DNA from 4 places in the Paenibacillus sp. 203 genome. Region 3 is predicted to be linked to each of the others. Evidence: riboswitches for the same ligand, from Rfam matches in the RefSeq annotation. Region 3 holds a riboswitch; each other region holds the start of a gene.
The links. A riboswitch is a leader RNA that binds a small molecule or an ion and turns the genes downstream of it on or off. The one in region 3 is predicted to bind thiamine pyrophosphate.
Positions count from the first base shown of each region.

Region 1: linked by a shared signal. The riboswitch ahead of thiC (phosphomethylpyrimidine synthase ThiC) and the one ahead of WA407_RS19420 (ECF transporter S component) in region 3 are both predicted to bind thiamine pyrophosphate.
Region 2: linked by a shared signal. The riboswitch ahead of tenA (thiaminase II) and the one ahead of WA407_RS19420 (ECF transporter S component) in region 3 are both predicted to bind thiamine pyrophosphate.
Region 4: linked by a shared signal. The riboswitch ahead of WA407_RS17145 (ABC transporter substrate-binding protein) and the one ahead of WA407_RS19420 (ECF transporter S component) in region 3 are both predicted to bind thiamine pyrophosphate.

Region 1 is NZ_JAXCHD010000017.1:42,390-46,225, forward strand. It holds gene WA407_RS24660 (hypothetical protein) at 1-150, shown strand, start outside; gene thiC (phosphomethylpyrimidine synthase ThiC) at 275-2,119, opposite strand; TPP riboswitch at 2,305-2,417, opposite strand; gene WA407_RS24670 (IclR family transcriptional regulator) at 2,573-3,316, opposite strand; gene WA407_RS24675 (alpha/beta hydrolase) at 3,615-3,836, shown strand, end outside.
Region 2 is NZ_JAXCHD010000006.1:319,512-323,347, reverse strand. It holds gene WA407_RS16495 (NAD-dependent malic enzyme) at 1-1,702, shown strand, start outside; TPP riboswitch at 1,795-1,897, shown strand; gene tenA (thiaminase II) at 2,036-2,725, shown strand; gene thiM (hydroxyethylthiazole kinase) at 2,800-3,642, shown strand; gene thiD (bifunctional hydroxymethylpyrimidine kinase/phosphomethylpyrimidine kinase) at 3,639-3,836, shown strand, end outside.
Region 3 is NZ_JAXCHD010000008.1:196,982-200,817, forward strand. It holds gene WA407_RS19410 (polynucleotide kinase-phosphatase) at 1-1,019, shown strand, start outside; gene WA407_RS19415 (TatD family hydrolase) at 1,040-1,837, shown strand; TPP riboswitch at 1,882-1,991, shown strand; gene WA407_RS19420 (ECF transporter S component) at 2,241-2,837, shown strand; gene WA407_RS19425 (ABC transporter ATP-binding protein) at 2,837-3,836, shown strand, end outside.
Region 4 is NZ_JAXCHD010000007.1:59,194-63,029, forward strand. It holds gene WA407_RS17135 (ABC transporter permease) at 1-90, opposite strand, end outside; gene WA407_RS17140 (MTH1187 family thiamine-binding protein) at 87-380, opposite strand; gene WA407_RS17145 (ABC transporter substrate-binding protein) at 766-1,809, opposite strand; TPP riboswitch at 2,001-2,110, opposite strand; gene WA407_RS17150 (pyridoxamine 5'-phosphate oxidase family protein) at 2,381-2,815, shown strand; gene WA407_RS17155 (bifunctional 2',3'-cyclic-nucleotide 2'-phosphodiesterase/3'-nucleotidase) at 3,036-3,836, shown strand, end outside.

The DNA.
Region 1 (3,836 bases), on a different contig from region 3:
AATACAATGAACTTAACCGTCCACACCCTGATGCCCTTTCACCACCAATACCAACGTGCCAACGCGGTGAGTATGCAGAAGAAAGAAGATAGCTCGGAGAAGAAGCTCAGCTTTCAGGACATTTTGAATGAAAAAATGGGTAAAAAATAAGGCGCCGTTTATCCGGTTGAATGATCCCACTTTACATAAGAAGCTAAAAAGCCGTAGTTTCCTACATTGACTGTAGAGAACCACGGCTTTTTTAATTCATACGTTCCTAAACTCCACGTTCGTTTTACTGACCGCCATCCCGATACTGCTCTGCCTTCTCACGCATCCCGACAGCTACTGCTTCTTGGGTGTTCAGCCCCTTATCCGCTGCATAGGCGCGAATGTCCTGAGTGATACGCATACTACAAAATTTAGGGCCGCACATCGAGCAAAAATGTGCTTCCTTGGCGCCCTCTGCCGGTAGCGTTTCATCATGGTAGGACAAGGCACGCTCGGGATCAAGCGACAGATTGAACTGATCCCGCCAGCGGAACTCAAAGCGCGCCTTGGACAAAGCATCATCCCGCTGCTGCGCTCGTGGATGCCCCTTCGCCAGATCGGCAGCATGTGCCGCAATTTTGTAGGTAATGACACCCTCGCGGACATCATCCTTATTGGGCAGACCCAAATGCTCCTTAGGCGTAACATAGCACAGCATGGACGTCCCGAACCAACCGATCATCGCCGCCCCGATGGCTGAGGTAATATGATCATATCCGGGGGCAATATCCGTCGTGAGCGGTCCCAAGGTATAGAAAGGAGCTTCCTTACAAATCTCCATTTGTAAATCCACATTCTCTTTGATTTTATGCATAGGGACATGTCCCGGCCCTTCAATCATGACCTGAACATCATGCTTCCATGCGATTTGCGTTAGCTCGCCCAACGTTTCCAGCTCTGCAAACTGTGCTTCATCATTCGCATCATAGATACTACCTGGACGTAGACCATCTCCGAGAGAAAAGGCCACATCATAGGCTTTCATAATTTCGCAAATTTCTTCAAAATGTGTATACAAAAAATTCTCCTGATGGTGCGCAAGGCACCAGGCTGCCATGATTGACCCGCCTCGGGATACAATTCCCGTCATTCTATTCGCCGTCATCGGAATATACCGCAGCAATACACCCGCATGAATTGTAAAATAGTCCACTCCCTGCTCCGCCTGCTCAATCAGCGTATCGCGATACAACTCCCACGTCAGCGCTTCTGCTTCACCGTTCACCTTTTCAAGTGCCTGATACAGCGGCACAGTCCCAATCGGTACAGGAGAATTCCGAATGATCCATTCACGTGTTGTATGGATATTACGGCCTGTGGACAGGTCCATAACCGTATCCGAGCCCCAACGCACCGCCCAAGTCATTTTCTCCACTTCCTCCTCGATGGAGGAGGTAACCGCAGAATTACCAATGTTCGCATTGATCTTCACGTGAAAATGACGCCCAATGACCATTGGCTCACTTTCCGGGTGATTGATATTCGAAGGCAAAATGGCTCGTCCAGCCGCCAATTCCTGCCGTACAAACTCAGGCTCGACCCCTTCGCGGATCGCCGCAAATTCCATTTCGGGCGTAATGATCCCTTGCCGCGCATAATGCATTTGCGTCACTGTACGCCCTTGCGAAGCACGAAGCGGACGATTGGTCACGCCGGGAAATTCCACTGTCTCCCGTTTGGAGCCAGGTTTCAGTCCATTATCCTCCGGCTTGACGGCGCGTCCCTCGTAAGCCTCCACATCGCCCCGTTCCAGTGCCCAAGCTCGCCGTAATGGAGGCAGGCCCTGACGGATATCGACCTGATAGGCTTTGTCGGTCATGGGACCGCTTGTATCATATACACGCAATGGCTCATGATGCTCCGTGCCCTGCGGCGTATGTGTAGGATGAAGAGCAATTTCGCGCTCTGGCACGGCAATGTCCGGCCGCGAGCCTTGAATATATACCTTACGGCTTCCTGGAAAGGGCGTTACCCCACTGGCTTGCTCCCCGTTTGTCTTCTCTACCTCAACTTCTTTTGTTCCTACCAATCTTACTTCTGCTGATTTCAATTCTGTTCCTTTTGTTCCTTCTGCTTCTGTCGGTTTCATTGTCCATTCCTCCCGTTTCGATGAAATGACACACCGATCCGGAACCATTCCCAGGGTGGCGCTGATCTATGCAAAAAAGCCGGTTCCCCAGGGAACCGGCTAATCTAACGAGGCAGCTGTCCAGACAGTGCGCATATGGAATATCCATTCCAATGCGCCACTGAAGACAGCAGCCGCGTATACATTTCAATGGCCGATTACTTCCCTACGCTGGTATGATCCAGATCAGGTGCAAAGGGTCCGGAATCTTGCACGATTCCATCTCAGCCCGGCATTACAGGCTCCCCCAGTAACTGTGATACTTCTATTCACATGAGGCGGATATAACAGACATCCGCCTTCCTTACCAGACTACTTCAAATTTATGGCTTTGGCAACCCTTCTAGGTACCCTTTTACCAAGAAGACACTCCCTATCAAATCACTCTGCTTGCTTCAACTGTGTTCATTCTTGTTACGGAAGCATAAGCCCCATTTCCTTCGCCGCTTCGATCAAAATCGGAGCAAAGTCATGTAGCGTCTCGGGTGCAAGTCGACTGACCGGGCCGGATACAGATAAAGCCGCAGTGACCTGTCCCTTCCGGTTCACAATTGGCGCTGCCACAGCAGCAGCCCCTGGCTCCCGTTCTTCATAGCTGGTCGCATAGCCCTTCTCGCGAATGTCCTGCAGCTGGGCTTTATAGACCTCCGGGTCTACTGAGGGCGGCCATTCATCCCCGCTTAGCAGGGCTTCCAGCTCCTGCGGCGGCATAAAGGCCGCCAGCACCTTGCTGGAGGCCCCTACAGCCAGCGGCATACGCGCACCTACAGGCGCGACCCTGCGGATCGCCTGATTGCTCTGCACGGCTTGTATGCGAATACGCATACTGCCGTCCCGTAAGTACAAGCTGACCGTCTCCCCCAGACGGTCACGTAGTCCTTCCATTGCAGGTTGTAACAGCACCGCCGGCTCGTCACTTTGGGACAAATGCGTGGATAGCTCCCAAATGCGGAAGCCAAGTCGATATTTTTCCGTTTCGGCATTCCGAACGACAAAGCCCCGATCCTCCAACGTAGTCAGCAGCCGATGAACCGTGCTTTTATGTAGACCAATTTTGGAGGCAATCTCCGTCAGGCCAAGATCCGAATTTGCGGTAAAACACAGCAGTATATCAAGTGCACGCTCTACAGCGCGAACGGTTAATTTACGGTCTTCCATCGTGAACCGCTCCTCTTGTATCCATATTCGTTTCACACTATGAAACATGGTTACATAAATTATATAGAATAGTCGCGGCTACTGTAAACCGATGTTTTTGTGACAACCATATTACAGAACGAGAACAAACATCGACAATTCTTTGCATCATTTTTACTTTTCCGGTTCAGGCGTTGACTTTGGATAATCCCCATCATACGATAATAGGTATCTATACGGATCTACACTACTATTTTCAAGTGGAATTATACCTATATTCTATGAAACGAAGATCAATTTTATATAAGGAGGCTCTTACATGATTTCGACATCCCAGCGCAACGCTCAGCTACAGACCGCTGTTCAGGAGCCGTCCACCCCACTCTTTAATCCCCGTCTGCTGCGGTTCAAGCACGTTGTGATAGCTCTGCTGCTGTCGGTCGTCTTTTTTCTGTTGTTTTGTTTTATTGCCTTGCATGCTTACATCGCATGGGTACTTACGAATCCCACCGTTGCACCACTGTACTCTAATCCGATGCAG
Region 2 (3,836 bases), on a different contig from region 3:
TCGCGATGGGTCATTATCTACTCCATTACGGGGAAAGGATGTGTTGGCAAATCCCCTTTTGAACAAAGGTGTCGCTTTTACAGAAGAAGAACGCAAAGAGCTGGGTTTGGAAGGAATCCTTCCTCCAACCGTCCTTTCATTGGAGAAACAGAGCGTACGGGCATATCAGCAGTTTCTGGCACAACCCACCATGCTGCGAAAAAATGCTTCTCTCAACGACCTTCACAACCGAAATGTCGTACTCTACTACCGGCTGCTAACCGATCATTTGAGTGAAATGCTGCCCGTAGTCTACACGCCGACCGTAGGAACCGCGATTCAAGAATATAGTCACGAGTACAACCGCCCTGGAGGCATATATTTGTCGATAGATAACCCGAACGGTATTGGACAAGCATTCCATAATTCTGGTTTGAGCGGCCATGATGTGGATCTGATCGTCGTGACAGATTCCGAAAGTATTTTAGGGATTGGTGACTGGGGCGTTGGGGGGATTAACATTGCTATCGGCAAACTTGCAGTGTATACGGCTGCGGCAGGCATTCATCCCGGGCGGGTGCTGCCAATTGTACTGGATGTAGGTACAAATAATGAAAAGCTGCTGAATGATCCACTGTACATCGGAAACCGCCATAAACGGGTTCGCGGAGAAGCCTATAACCAGTTTATTGATACTTTTATCAGCAAAACGTTAGCGCAATTCCCAAAGGCGCTTTTACATTGGGAAGACGTGGGTAGCGTAAATGCACGCCATATTATAGGAAAATACGGTCAAAGTATACTCACCTTCAACGATGATATACAAGGTACAGGAGCGGTGACCTTGGCTGCGATTCTTTCGGCGGTGGGTGTCACCAAGACTCCGCTGCTTGAACAAAAAATACTTGTTTTCGGCCCAGGGGCAGCAGGAATCGGTAATGCTGATCAAATTCGGGGTGCTATGATCGAGGACGGCCTTTCCGCAGAAGATTCATTCAAGTCCTTTTGGGCCTTTGATTATCGCGGGCTGTTAATGGAAGATATGGAAGACGTATTAGAGTATCAGAAACCGTATGTGCGCAATAAGGATGAAGTCAGTTCATGGACCCGGTCGGGTGACGGCAAAATACCACTGCTGGAGGTCATCCGTCAGGTGAAGCCTACGATATTGATTGGAACTTCCGGTGTAGCAGGTGCCTTTTCTGAAGAGATCATCAAGGAGATGGCGAAACATGTAGAACGCCCGATCATTATGCCCATGTCCAATCCTACAAACCTTGCAGAAGCAGTACCCGAGGATTTGATCCGATGGACCGATGGCAAAGCACTGATTGCAACCGGAAGTCCTTTTGAGCCCGTCACCTATAACGGTACGAAATTTGAGATTGGACAGGCGAACAATGCCTTTGTTTTTCCGGGACTGGGTCTGGGTGCGATTGTGGTTAAAGCCAAAAGGATTACCCCTGCGATGTTTACAGCGGCAGCAGTTGCTGTTGCCAATGGTGTAGATTCGAATACGCCTGGCGGTGCACTACTCCCTCATATCCGAAAATTACGCGAAGTTTCGTACGCTGTTGCGATTGCGGTTGCAAAAGCCGCGATACAGGATCAGGTAGCTCAGGCGCACATTTCAGATGTGGAACAAGCTATACGAGATGCAATGTGGAAACCGGAATATGCCAAGGTCAAAGCTGTGGAAAATGTAATTCATCACCCTCACTAAGCCCAAAACACCTAACTAGAGGAAATTTCATATTTTGCACACTATGTTTGACATAGCGTATGAACGTATGTACAGTAATAGTCAAAAGAATAGAAGTCCACTAGGGGAGCCGCTATGGCTGAGACAAGAACGTATCTTGGACCCTTTGAACCTGATCTAGTTCGTACTAGCGTAGGAAAGTGGAGCCTTCGTATATAAGGTTTCAAACGTTTTTTTGCGTATTGGGCCTATTGTTGAAGCCGCTCCCATTTTTCCGGGGCGGCTTTTTAGCGTTGTTCCGGAATTATATTCTTACAGGACTTCTTGCTCTTCAATTTGATGGAGGTGGGGAAATTGAGTTTTACACAAGAACTCCGTCGGCAGGCGGACGGCATTTTTCAAGCGATTTTTGAGCACCCCTTTGTGAGAGGTATTGCTGAAGGAAGTTTGACAAGGGGACAGCTGATTCACTATGTAAAACAGGACTTTGAATATTTGAACGCCTACATGCGGATATACGGCATCGCAATCTCCAAATGCACCAATCGGGAGGATATGGCTGTATTTAATGAACAAATCTCTTTTATTCTCCACAGCGAGGTTCATCCGCATCAAAATTTCTGTGCTGTCGCAGGGGTGACCTATGAAGAGTTGCAGGGATATCCGCTCGCTCCGTCGGCTCATCACTATATCCGTCACATGCTGACGGTTGCGCATGAGGGTAGCCTGGGCGAGATCTTGGCTGTGCTGCTGCCATGTATGTGGACGTATGCCGAGATTGGCCGCAGGCTGCTGGATGAAGTAAAGCCGGATGAGTCTCATCCGTTCTATGAATGGATTGGCTTCTATGGAGACCAGCTTGATGATACAACACTCAAGTTCCGAGAACGTGTAGATGCTTGGGCGGAAGACGCAACGGCTGCTGAGCGGGAGCGGATGATTGAGCATTTTATACTGAGCTGCCAGCTGGAATATAAGTTCTGGGATATGGCTTATAAGCAGGAAGAATGGCCGGTCCAAATGCAGGCAGCGATCTTGGAATAGTCAGCCTGGCGATTCGATGCGTGAAGTACGGTTAATGCCCTGTTGAACCACCAACTATAGAGAGGATAATCATTATGAGTACATGGGAAAAAAGTTATTCGGATCTCCTGACGAAGGTACAAAACAGCAAACCCCTCGTTCACAATATGACCAATGTGGTAGTCACCAACTTTACGGCCAACGGTCTGTATGCATTGGGCGCCTCCCCGGTGATGGCCTATGCACCCGAGGAAGTAGCAGATATGGCAAAAATAGCAGGCGCCGTCGTGTTAAACATCGGTACACTGAACCGCGAACTGGTGGATGCCATGATCATTGCTGGACAATCGGCGAATGCACACGGTGTTCCGGTGCTGCTAGATCCGGTCGGTGCGGGAGCAACGAGCTTTAGAACTGAATCGGCACTGCGAATCCTGAGTGAAGTCAAAATCTCATTGGTGCGGGGCAATGCAGCCGAAGTCGCACATCTTGTTGGAGAAGCGCGTGACATTAAAGGCGTAGATGCCGGTGACAGTGCTGACAGCGGCCATGTCGATCTGGCAATTCGGGCTGCTCGAATGCTCAATACGATGGTTGTCATTACTGGAAAAGAGGACGTCATCACCGATGGGGCCGAAGCACGAATGATTAGCGGCGGAGACGCGCTCCTCACGAAGGTAACCGGAGCAGGCTGTCTGCTGACCTCTGTGTTAGGTGCCTTTGCAGCTGTTGAACCTAACCTGCTGCTCGCAGGTACAGCAGGTTTGGCATTTTACGGTGCAGCAGCTTCTCGAGCCGCAACACGTACCGCAGAGCTGGGGCCCGGCAGCTTCCAGATTGCCTTTCTCGACGAGCTGGCCAAACTGCACACAGGTTCACTAGAAGGGCATGTCTCGATCCATGAAGCCGGAACAACAGCAGCAGGTGGTGCGCGATGACAGACGTTCGTGTACCCAGAGCGCTGACGATTGCTGGTTCGGACAGTGGCGGCGGGGCCGGAATTCAAGCTGATCTCAAAACCTTTCAAGAACTTGGCGTGTACGGCATGTCGGCTATTACGGCCATTACCGTACAGAATACCTTAGGGGTCCACGGCGTATATCCGCTACCAGAGGAAGCAACAGCGGAACAG
Region 3 (3,836 bases):
GTGAGGCGCTAGCTTATTATCGTGGACAAGGAGTACAAACGATGGTTGCCGAGAAAAAACATATGGGTAGCCGGGCTATTTTGCTATTATTCAAAAACGAACAGGCTGCTGTTCAATATGTAGGCTACCCGACATTGGGCACGATTTACAGTCGGAGCGGGAGAGCTTTCTTTGAACAAAGCCTTGGGAAGCAAGTGCTGGAAAAGCTGAATGTGGATCTACAGACGGCTGGATATTTTGAACGGAACCAGACGGATTTTGTGTTGCTGGATGCGGAAATTGTACCGTGGAATCTCAAGGCTCGGGAACTGATTGCTGCACAGTATGCCCATGTGGGGGAAGCAGCTCTGCTGGATCGCAGTAAGCTGGTAGACAAGCTGAAGCAGGCGAAGGTTGCAGGTCGAGAGGTTGGAGACTGGTTGGAGGAAATGGAACAGAAGTACGCGAATGCTGTAACGTTTCAAGAGGCTTTTCAAAAATATTGCTGGGATGTGGACGGTCTAGATGAAATTCGTATCGCACCGTTCCATACGCTGGCACACAGCGGAAAGACTTTTTTCGACCATTCTCATATTTGGCATATGGAGCAAAACCGGGAGCTGGCTGGGCTGTCTTCCCTGTTTATGGAGACAGAGTATCGCGTTATTACGGACGAAGCAAGCGAGGAAGAGGTCATTCGCTGGTGGAACGAGATGACAGAGGATGGTCATGAGGGGATTGTGATCAAGCCGGAACGCTTTTTGATGAAAAATCGGGACAAGATGATTCAACCTGCAATCAAGGTGAGAGGCCGGAAGTACTTGCACATCATTTACGGTATGGATTATCTTGCCCCTGAGAATTTAAAACGTCTGAAGCAGCGTCGAACGAACAAAAAGGAGCGTCATGCCCTGATGGAAGGAGCGCTTGGTGTGGAAGGCGTGGAACGTTTTGTCCGCAAGGATACGGTAGATCGTATTCATGAATGCGTCCTTGCCGCGCTATCGCTGGAATCGGAGCCGATTGATCCGAGATTGTAGTTTGCGAAGGAGGGATTGAGATGGAAAGGGGTACACCGTTAATTGATATTGGTGTGAACTTGATGCACCGTTCGTTTCATGCAGATCGGGAACAGGTGGTAGAGAGAGCCGCGGCTGTAGGGATTTCACCGCTGATTATTACCGGGACCAGTGTCCGCAGCAGTCGGGAGGCTTCTCAGTATGCAGCACGTTATCCGGGCAAGCTGTATGCCACAGCTGGCGTGCATCCCCATGATGCCAAAGACTGCAGCGCAGACACGATTCAGCAGCTCTGCCAGCTGGCGGGTCAGCCGCAGGTCGTATCCATAGGGGAATGCGGATTGGACTATAACCGTGATTTTTCACCACGTGATGTGCAGCGTCGATGGTTTGGGGAGCAAATCCAACTGGCGGGTGAGCTGAATATGCCGTTATTTCTGCATGAACGAGATGCACATGAGGACTTTGTCGCTATGCTTCGGGAGTATCAAGGGCTTGTCGATAAAGCGGTAGTGCATTGTTTTACTGGCACTGAACAGGAATTGCATACGTATGTAGAAATGGGACTGTATATCGGGATCACCGGCTGGATTTGCGACGAACGGCGTGGCAAACATCTGCGTGAACTGGTCAGAGATATTCCCTTGGACCGTCTGATGATTGAAACGGATGCTCCATTTTTGACCCCGCGTAATTTGCCCGTGAAGCCCAAAGAAGGGCGTAATGAGTCCGTGTATCTCGCTCATATTGCTGCTACGGTTGCCGAATGTACAGGTCGAAGCATGATGGAGATCGAAATCGCGACGACGGAGACAGCCAAACGTTTCTTCGGTTTATAGGATTGTCAAAGCCATAGATGTGGTATATATTATAGTGAATTAAAAAAGCATTGTCGGGAGCTTGAGAAAGTCAGGCTGAGAGGGTGGCCCTTGCCACTGACCGTGAAATCTGATCTGGGTAATGCCAGCGTAGAGAAACCAAGAACACTATACAGGAATGCCGCTTGTTTTGCGGTTGTCGATAGATTCAATGTATGTCCTAGCATTTTACCTTGACCCTGACTTTGGCTTGGTATCAGTGTAGTAGCTTAGACTACTGGTTATATAAGGCATATCGACGAATGATGTTTTGTATGGTGCTTCACCTTTTACTGCGCATAAAGCTTGCCTGGAGATTCAGCTCCAGACAAGCTTTTTTTATGGCCAAGAGGCCAATTATAAGGAAAAAGGGGAGCACGCAATAATGAATACTGCTGTAAGAGCGTCCAAAGGGTTGAAGCTGACTGATATTTTGGTCACGATTGTGATATCTGTTGTGTTCGGGTTGGTCTACAAAATATGGGGACCTGCTTATGATTTGATGAAACCATTTGGTCTACACGCCGAGCAATTGATGTATGGCATGTGGTTTATGGCAGGCACGTTTGCTTATCTCATCATTCGCAAGCCGGGTGTTGCGATTTTGGCAGAGGTGGCAGCGGCAACGGTCAGCGCTTTTTTGGGAAGCGAATGGGGCATGTCCACCTTATACTATGGCCTGCTGCAAGGCTTGGGAGCGGAGCTATTTTTTGCGGCTTTTCTGTATCGGAACGCAAACCTATGGGTTGCTTCGCTAGCTGCGGCTGGGGCGGCTGTCACTTCTCTGATTTTAGACTTCAGTTACGGGTATATCGATCAGCTATCGACCTGGAACTATGTTTTGTATATTGGCTTTCGGATGATTGGCAGTATTGTGATTGCCGGGGTATTCGCGTTCTATCTGGCTAAGGCATTGGAGGTAACCGGAGTTACACGAAGTTTGAGACCTGCAACGGAACAAGATTATAAGGGGCTGGATTGATGAGCCGGGCAACCGAAGATGTGGTGGCTTCGATCACCCGTCTACGGTTGAAATTTCCCGGTGAGCAAGAGCTGCTTTTTCACAATATGTCTTTGTCTGTCCACAAGGGGGAAAAGCTGCTGCTACTGGGACCGAGTGGATGCGGTAAATCAACGCTGCTCCAAGTGTTAAGCGGTCTGATTCCACGCACGATAGAAGTGCCTATGAAATGCGATGCTGCTGTAATCCCAAGTGTCTCAGGTATTGTATTTCAAGATCCTGATACGCAGTTCTGTATGTCATATGCAGACGAGGAACTGGCTTTTGTGTTGGAAAATAATCAGGTTCCCCGGGAACAGATGCAATCCCGTATTCGCGAGCTGCTGATACAGGTTGGTCTATCAACGGATGATATACACATGCCCATTGGCAACATGTCACAGGGAATGAAGCAGCGTCTGGCGATTGCGTCTGTGCTGGCTATGGAGCCAGAAGTGCTTTTTCTGGATGAGCCGACGGCTTTGTTGGACGAGGAAGGCACCACACAGGTGTGGGATACCATTCGCAACATTTCGGTAGACCAAACGCTGGTGATCGTAGAGCATAAAATTAATGAAATCGTCCATGATGTGGATCGGATTGTGGTGCTTTCTGCTCAAGGGGAGATCATTGCGGATGGAAGGGCAGAAGAAGTATTTCATGTGCATCGGCAGGCATTGTCTGAGTACGGCGTGTGGTACCCGGGAGTATGGAATGAATCGTCTTCGCCGCGTTGGAGTGAATCAGTGACACAGCAGAATGGTACGGGGAATGGTACGGAGATTGATTTGCTGGAGCTGAAACATTTTAGTGGTCTCCGCGGTTTAAGTTCAGTGATTTATGTGGAGCATGCGCAGGTGAAGCCTGGCGACTGGATTGGCGTGGTCGGTGAAAACGGGGCTGGCAAAAGCTCGTTGCTGCTCTCCATGATGCGTTTACTTCGCACACAGGGACGTTATAGCGTGCGCGGAATTGAGGCAG
Region 4 (3,836 bases), on a different contig from region 3:
TCCTTGCCAAGCCGCTAAAAAGAAGAGGACCGCCACAAGGGGCGGCCATACGCTTTTCCACCAGGACGCGTTCTTGCCTTTCGGATTCATGGGCGATATTTCTCGGTCAGCTTGTTCATGCTGATGCCTTGTGGGTTATGTGCGATTTTGATCTGTGAAATGACGCTGGGACTACCCGCTTCCGTCAAAGCCTCGTGCATTTCTTTAACCACTTTCAGCAACTCGTCGAGCTCGCCCTCCATGGTCGTATCCAATGGGTTCACCTGATACTTGACGCCGGAGCGCTGAATGACCTCAATCGCCTTATCTACATACGGGTAAGAGTCCTCGTTATTAGGAGTTTTAGGGATTACTTGAATACTGAGCAGTGTGTTAGCCATGAAAATTCACCTGTCCTTTATTGTGGAGTTGTTTTGAGAAAATAGGGTGGTTTAAGGCGGGGAGACCGCTTCGCGTTTCATTTGATCTTACGATCGCTGCGCTTCTCCAGATTCAAATGAACCGCTACGCTGCCAACCGCCTTAAAAAGCACCTTATTTTTAAAGCTAGGTTGTAGCATTTTTATAAAAGCAAAACAAGCAAAAGAACGAAGTGGGCGGAATGGTGCTGTACAAGCGTTAGCGTTCGCCATTGTACCCAGATTTCAACCTCTGGATATTCATAAAAGAAATCTAGGTACAACAGCGATGGGAAGCACCATCCGGCTGCGTAGTGGCACTTCGTTCACTTCTCTAGTTCAGTCTTATTTAGCGTTTTAACAAATGATCAGCGCTTGGGCAAGAAGTCGTTTGTGAAGGCTTTATCCACTTCCAAAGGCTTGCTGAGCAGCTTGCGTTCGTACATCCAGTCCGAATAGTTTTGCCATACCTCCGCTTTTTGCACACCCCATTGCGCGGCATCGTCCTGATAACGCGGGCTTAGCCATTTTTGGCTGGCAAGTACCAGTTTTTTATCCAGCTCCGGTACAGCTTTGCTTAAGATGTCCGCGGCTTCTTCTGGATGGGCGATAGTGTATTCATAGCCTTGTGCGGTAGCGTCCATGAACGCTTTGACCAGTTCTGGATCATTTTTTATTGTCTGTTCGTTGCTCACAATTACAGGTGTATAGTAATCGAGGCTTTTGGAATAATCTTTTACATACAGCATATCCAATGGCTCACCTCGAAGCTGGGCCTCAATTCCGGTCCATGCGTAGAAAATCCAGGCAAAGTCGATATCCCGCTTCACGGCTGTAAAATAGTCTGCATTGCCCATGTTGACGATCTTCACTTTGCTCACATCGCCTTTGTCTGAATCCATGATGGATTTCATGACCGCTTCTTCTACGGGAGAGCCCCAACCGCCGTATTTTTTACCTTCAAAATCTTTCGGGCTCTTAATTCCGCGATCTACCGGGGCTGCGAAGCCTGAGGTATTATGCTGAATCACCGCAGCGATGGATACAAGCGGCACGCCTTGCGTACGAGCCTGTGTGACGCCTTCTTGGTAGCTGATACCAAAAGGTGCAGCATTAGAGGCAACCATTTGATCGGCTCCGCCTGAACCAGGTTGAATAATTTGGACATTCAGACCTGCTTTTTCGTAAAATCCTTTGTCCTTGGCAACATAGAGTCCCGTATGATTCGTATTGGGTGTCCAGTCGAGCACGACTTTAACATCTTTGAGCTCCTTTGCCGGAGTAGACGTTTGAGTGTTGGTAGCGGGAGCCGCTTCTTGGGATGTGGAGGGACTTCCACCGCAAGCGGTCAGGGTCAGGGCCATGAGCCACAGACTGATCAGTCCCAGGCTTAATATTTTCATGCGCTTCATCGTTGTGTTCTCTCCTTTAATTACCCGTTATCCATCCAATCAGACAGCTTATGTTCCCCATTTTCATAAAAATAACATCTGCCGGACGCGATCTTTCCAACAACTTAATCTTCAACAAAAAAAGCGCCCCGAGTTTCCGGGACGCTTGCGCTTGTATATACCAAAGTAAGGGATGGTCCTATGTAAAAAGGCACATCTTGCTTAAGCATTCCTACGCTGGCATTACCCAGATCAGGTTGTAAGGGTCAGTGTCTTGGGACACACTCTCAGCCGGCCGATTCCAGCACCCCTGGCATTGTATGGTTTAATGGGTTCATTTATTCGGGTTTACTACGACGATTATATGCCTTGAATGCGGGTCTGTCCAGCATGGAGGAAGAGATGACGGTTCATTTGCCGAACGACAGGGTACACTTTTACTGTGAGCTTTGATCTGAAAATGAGCATGCATCAATCCGATCTGATCGGGTCATGTTATTTTCAGAACAGCTGCGCAGGTAGGTTCAGATGGGCTGGTGCCCAATGGCATGGCCGTAAAGAATTCTAATTCGTGAAAAGGAGTTGTTGTACTGTGGGTAAAACGGAAACATTGGATCGTAGCCAACTAGAACAAGCCATTGTGAAGGCTTTGGATAACAACAAATTTTGCTCGTTAGGTACGGTAGAGGGTGGCAAACCGAAAGTACGCTATATGGCCCTTTTTAACGATGGAATGAACATTCATCTGGCGACAGATCGCAAAACGCATAAAGTGGATGAGCTAAAGGATAATCCGAATGCTTATCTGCTGCTGGGTTATGAAGTTGGCGGTACAAAGGAAGTCGTAGAAGTGGAGGCTACTGTCCAGATTACAGCTGATGAGGGGCTACGCAAACAAGTGTGGAACGATTCCTTGAAGGAATGGTTTTCCGGACCGGATGATCCCGATTATGTCATTCTGGACGTGAATCCGACTCGCATTGAGTATGTGGGTCAGCAAACGGAGCGCCAAGTGTGGAATAAATAATGAGAATATAAATGGATAAACCAGTGAATCTCCGAGTTTTTTAGGAGGTTTGCTGGTTTTTTATTTTTGAGAGAATTAATTATTTTTTCATAAATAATTTAAGTGAATGACTACTCTTTTGTCTGGCGTTGGATTAAAATAGAAATGGTGGGTTCAAGGCTTACATATATGTGCAAAAGTATGTATATGAGGCATACACCTTAATGAGGAGGGGTATATTTTGTTATTTCGTAAAAATTGGTTTAAAGGGTTTACAGCAACCGTTGTAGCTTGTAGCATGCTGGTGTTTTCAGCCGCTCCAACCTGGGCAGCTAGCAATTCTCGCGATAGCGCTACAGTGAATTTGCGGATCATGGAAACAACGGATATTCATGCATCCCTGATGAACTACGATTACTATTCGGACAAAGAAACCAACGAATATGGCCTGATTAGCACAGCCAGTTTGATCCAACAGGCGCGTAGTGAAACAAGAAACAGCATGCTGTTCGATAACGGTGATTTGTTACAGGGCAATCCATTAGGCGATTATATGGCCAGAAACAAAACCTATGAAAAAGAAGGCGGTGTCCATCCAGTCTACAAGATGATGAACTTGATGGGCTATGATGCGGCGACAGTGGGCAACCACGAATTCAACTATGGTCTCGATTTTCTGGAAAAATCGCTCAAGGGAGCCGATTTCCCTTACGTAAATGCGAATGTTTATGTTGATAAGGGGGGGCAAGCTACTAAAAATTATTTTACCCCTTATCAAATTCTTGATAAAACGGTAACGGATGAGAAAGGTGAAGAGCATACGCTCAGAGTGGGTGTCATCGGCTTGGTCACACCTCAAATTATGCAGTGGGATGAAGCCAATTTGAAGGATAAAGTCGTTACAAAGGATATTGTGGAAACGGCGAAAAAGTTTATTCCTCAAATGAAGACGGAAGGTGCTGACATTATTGTCGTGCTTGCGCACACAGGTTATGAGGATGTGCCGCAAACGCCAATGATGGAGAATGCCGTTAAATATTTA